DNA from 2 places in the Mesorhizobium sp. BR1-1-6 genome. Region 1 is predicted to be linked to the other one. Evidence: riboswitches for the same ligand, from Rfam matches in the RefSeq annotation. Region 1 holds a riboswitch; the other holds the start of a gene.
The links. Region 1 has a riboswitch for S-adenosylmethionine ahead of LB545_RS24790 (O-succinylhomoserine sulfhydrylase). Riboswitches for the same ligand answer to the same signal wherever they lie in the genome.

Region 1 (2,394 bases):
CTCGACCTTGCCGTCGGGCGTGATGGTGTTGAACGGCGGATAGGCTCCCTCGGTGCCGATCTTGATTTTCTCCGCCGCATGCGCCGACAGGGCGCCGGCACCAAGCGTCAGCATGGCGGCGGCCGCCGCCGATATTATCCATTTCGAAATCTGCATTTTCATTCCCCTTGAGCGCCGCCACGTTGGCGGCCGGCGAGGCAGCCAAGCATGGCGAGCCGGCGCAGGCAAGTATCTTGCCTGACGGTGATGAGCGTTCAGGGCGCGGCGCGAAAGTGCTTGGACAGCTTCAGGCCCTGCGCCTGGTAGTTCGAGCCGAGCTCGGTGCCGTAAAGCGCCTGCGGCCGCTTCAGCATATGCTCGTAGACCAGCCGGCCGACGATCTGGCCATGATCGAGGATGAACGGCACCTCATGGCTGCGCACTTCGAGCACGGCGCGGCTGCCGGTGCCGCCGGCCGCCGAATGGCCGAAACCCGGATCGAAGAAGCCGGCATAGTGGACACGGAACTCGCCCACCAGCGGATCGAAGGGCGTCATTTCGGCCGCGTAGAGCGGCGGCACATGCACCGCTTCCTGGCTGACGAGGATGTAGAACTCGTCCGGATCGAGCACCAGCTCGCCGGCGCCGCTCTTGTGGATCGGCTCCCAGAAGTCGACGATCTCCTGCGCCGCGCGTTTGTCGACATCGACGAGGCCGGTATGGTGTTTGCCGCGATAGCCGACCAGCCCGTCACTGTCGCCGTTGAGATCGATCGACAATGCGATGCCGCCGCCGGAGATGTTCGGCGGTTCGGTGGCGACCAGCATTTCGGCCCGGTGCAATTGATGCAACTCTGCTTCCGAGAGCAGCGCATTGCCGGTGCGGAAGCGTATCTGCGAAAGGCGCGAGCCGGCGCGCACGACGATCGGGAAGGTGCGTGGGCTGACTTCGAGATAGAGCGGACCATGATAGCCGGCGGCGATCTTGTCGAACTCGTGGCCGCGATCGGTCATCACGCGGGTGAAGATATCGAGCCGCCCGGTCGAGCTCTTGGGATTGGCGGACGCCGAAATTTCCGCCGGCAGCGCCAGGCTTTCGAGCAGGGGCACGATGTAGACGCAGCCGGTTTCCAGAACGGCGCCGTCGGCCAGGCTGATCTCGTGCAGCTTCAGCCGGTCGAGTTTTTCACTGACCTTGTGGTTGGGACCCGGCAGGAAGGACGCGCGCACCCGCCACGCCTTGTCGCCGAGCCTCAGATCGAGGCTGGCCGGCTGGATCTGGTCGGCGTCGAGCGCACGCGACGACTTCAGCGCGCCGGACTGGAACAGCGCCGCAATGTCCTGATCGGGAAGAATTCCTGTCTGCCGCAAAGTCTGGCTCCGCTCTGCTGGTACAAGTCTCTTAATGAAGCCGGCAATTGACGCAAGCGTGGCGCGGGTCTAAAGGGTCGTTATCCCGTGGTGATTTGGCCGGTCGGCTTGCAGCCACGTTAAACAAGTCGCTAAAGGACCGTCGGGCCGCAAGGCCGCATGGACCGGTTGCGACTTTTTCGCGGCCGGTTTTTTTATGTTTGGATAGGACGATGACGAGCAAGACGCGCAACTGGAAGCCTCAGACCGCACTCGTGCATGGCGGGACCCTGCGTTCCGGCTTCGGTGAAACTTCCGAGGCGATGTACCTGACCCAGGGCTATGTCTATGAAACGGCCCAAGCCGCCGAAGCCCGCTTCAAGGGCGAGGAACCGGGCTTCATCTATTCGCGCTACGCCAATCCGACCGTCGACATGTTCGAGAAGCGCATGTGCGCGCTCGAAGGCGCCGAGGACGCGCGCGCCACCGCGTCCGGCATGGCGGCGGTGACGGCAGCACTCCTGTGCAGCGTCAAGGCCGGCGATCATATCGTTGCGGCGCGCGCCCTGTTCGGCTCCTGCCGCTGGGTGGTCGAGACGCTGGCGCCGCGTTACGGCATCGAGGCGACGCTGGTCGACGGCACCGACATCGCCAATTGGGAAAAGGCGGTTCGGCCCAACACCAAGCTGTTTTTCCTGGAAAGCCCGACCAACCCGACGCTTGAGGTGGTCGACATCGCCGCCGTCGCTTCGCTTGCCAATTCGATCGGCGCGCGGCTGGTCGTGGACAATGTCTTCGCCACGCCGCTGCAGCAGAAGCCGTTGCAGCTCGGCGCGCATATCGTGGTCTATTCGGCGACCAAGCACATCGATGGCCAGGGCCGATGTCTCGGCGGCGTCATCCTGTCGGACAAGAAGTGGATCGACGAGAACCTGCACGATTATTTCCGCCATACGGGCCCCAGCCTGTCGCCGTTCAATGCCTGGACGCTGCTGAAGGGCCTGGAAACGCTGCCGCTGCGCGTGCGCCAGCAGACGGAGAGCGCCGGCAAGATCGCCGATTTTCT
Region 2 (2,394 bases), on a different contig from region 1:
GGCCTCATAGTCGTTGCGCCTGACATATTCGGCATAGGCGGCATCGAGCACCAGAAGCACGTTCTTCGGCAGGCCGGCATGCAGGCGGCGCACCTCCTGGAACGGCACGTAAGTGCCGGTTGGATTGTTGGGATTGGCGAGGAACACGATCTTCGTACGTGGCGTGACAGCCGCCAGGATCGCATCGATGTCGGCGCGCTCCTGGGTCTCCTTGACCGCGACAGGCGTCGCACCCGCCGACTGGATGTAGATCTTGTAGACCATGAAGGCGTGTTCGGTGAATATGGCCTCGTCGCCGGGCGCGAGATAAGTCTGCGCCAGCAGGCCGAGGATCTCGTCGGAGCCGTTGGAACAGATGATGTTCTGTGCGTTCAGACCATGCACCTCGGCGATTGCTTCGCGCAGGCGCCGGGCGGTGCCGTCGGGATAGACGTCGAGCTTCGCGGCGACCTCGCGCGCGGCCTCGATTGCCTTCGGCGAGGGGCCGAGCGGGTTCTCGTTCGACGACAGCTTGTGGACCTTGTCCACCCCGGCGGGGGCCGAGCTCTTGCCCGGCACATAGGCCTGGATGTCCATGATGCCCGCGCGCGGGGTTGGACGTGCCTTGTCCGGGGTCTGGCTCATATCGCAAAATCCGTCGAGAACGCTTCCGTCCTGGAAGCCGCTGCGGAAATACAAGCCATGGCCGGCAATGTCGAGAGGTGGCAGTGGTGCCAGCAGGCGGCATTGACGGCGAGGCAGGTGAGTTCTAGAAGGGCAGCGACAGTTCCGTGGTGATTTGGCCGGTCGGCTTGCAGCCACGTTAAACAATTCGCTAAAGGGCCGTTTGCGCGACGTAACCGGCTTTGCGAAGGCAATGCCGGTTTTTTATTGTCCGCGGCCGGCCGGACGAACGCGTCGGCGGCGCGGAGATCGGCAGCGATTTCCGCAAGGCAAGGGTGCAGCAAGAGAGACGAGATGGCCGCTCAGCGCGCTGGCAGAACCAACAACGAGGCAGACCAACCGTCGAGTCCGGTCGTGCGCTTCGGCGCCGACAAGCCGCTCAAGCTCGACGCCGGCACGCTGCTGTCGCCGTTCCAGATCGCCTACCAGACCTACGGCACGCTGAATGACGCCCGTTCCAACGCCATTCTCGTATGCCACGCTTTGACCGGCGACCAGCATGTGGCCAGCACCAATCCAGTGACCGGCAAGCCGGGTTGGTGGGAAGTGCTGATCGGCCCCGGCAAGATCATCGACACCAACCGTTTCTTCGTCATCTGCTCAAACGTCATCGGCGGCTGCCTCGGTTCCACCGGCCCGGCATCCACCAATCCCGCCACCGGCAAGCCTTATGGGCTCGACCTTCCGGTCATCACCATCCGCGACATGGTGCGTGCCCAGCAGATGCTGATCGATCATTTCGGCATCGAAAAACTGTTTTGCGTGCTCGGCGGGTCGATGGGCGGCATGCAGGTGCTGCAATGGGCGTCGAGCTATCCGGAGCGTGTTTTCTCGGCGCTGCCGATCGCCACCGGCGCGCGGCATTCCTCGCAGAACATCGCTTTCCACGAGGTCGGCCGGCAGGCCGTGATGGCCGACCCCGAATGGCATGGCGGCAAGTATTTCGACCACGGCAAACGCCCGGAAAAGGGGCTCGCCGTGGCGCGCATGGCCGCCCACATCACCTACCTGTCGGAAGCAGCCTTGCACCGGAAGTTCGGCCGCAACCTGCAGGACCGCGAAGCGCTGACCTTCGGCTTCGACGCCGATTTCCAGATCGAGAGCTATCTGCGTCACCAGGGCATGACTTTCGTCGACCGCTTCGACGCCAATTCCTATCTCTATATGACGCGGTCCATGGACTATTTCGACCTCGCCGCCGACCACGGCGGCAGGCTGGCCGATGCTTTTGCCGGCACCAAGACCCGCTTCTGCCTGGTGTCGTTCACCTCGGATTGGCTGTTCCCGACCGAGGAGAGCCGCTCGATCGTCCATGCGCTGAATGCCGCCGGCGCGTCGGTGTCCTTCGTCGAGATCGAGACCGATCGCGGGCACGACGCCTTCCTGCTCGACGAGCCGGAACTGTTCGCCGCCATCAATGGCTTCATCGGCTCGGCCGCGCGAGCGAGAGGGCTCGGCGCATGACCCCGCAAAATTGCAGACCTGTCCATCAAGGGTCACGCACCACGACAAGGGGCAAGCCATGAGCGTCAACCGCGCCCAGCGCGTCGATCTCGAGGTGATCGCCGGTCTGATCCCGCCGCAATCGCGGGTGCTGGACGTCGGCTCCGGCGACGGCTCGCTGCTCGAGCTTTTGCAGGAAACCAAGCAGATCGACGGCCGCGGACTGGAGCTGTCGCAGCGCGGTGTCAACGAATGCGTGGCGCGCGGCCTCTCGGTCGTGCAAGGCGA

Region 2: it holds a riboswitch for S-adenosylmethionine, as region 1 does, so the genes downstream of both, metX (homoserine O-acetyltransferase MetX) here and LB545_RS24790 (O-succinylhomoserine sulfhydrylase) in region 1, are expected to answer to the same signal.

The regions. Positions count from the first base shown of each region.
Region 1 covers NZ_JAIUHZ010000018.1:30,896-33,289, reverse strand. Annotated here, with positions in the region: gene LB545_RS24800 (ABC transporter substrate-binding protein) at 1-156, opposite strand, end outside; gene LB545_RS24795 (2'-deoxycytidine 5'-triphosphate deaminase) at 255-1,349, opposite strand; SAM riboswitch at 1,427-1,504, shown strand; gene LB545_RS24790 (O-succinylhomoserine sulfhydrylase) at 1,562-2,394, shown strand, end outside.
Region 2 covers NZ_JAIUHZ010000014.1:92,506-94,899, forward strand. Annotated here, with positions in the region: gene hisC (histidinol-phosphate transaminase) at 1-624, opposite strand, end outside; SAM riboswitch at 761-838, shown strand; gene metX (homoserine O-acetyltransferase MetX) at 958-2,127, shown strand; gene metW (methionine biosynthesis protein MetW) at 2,186-2,394, shown strand, end outside.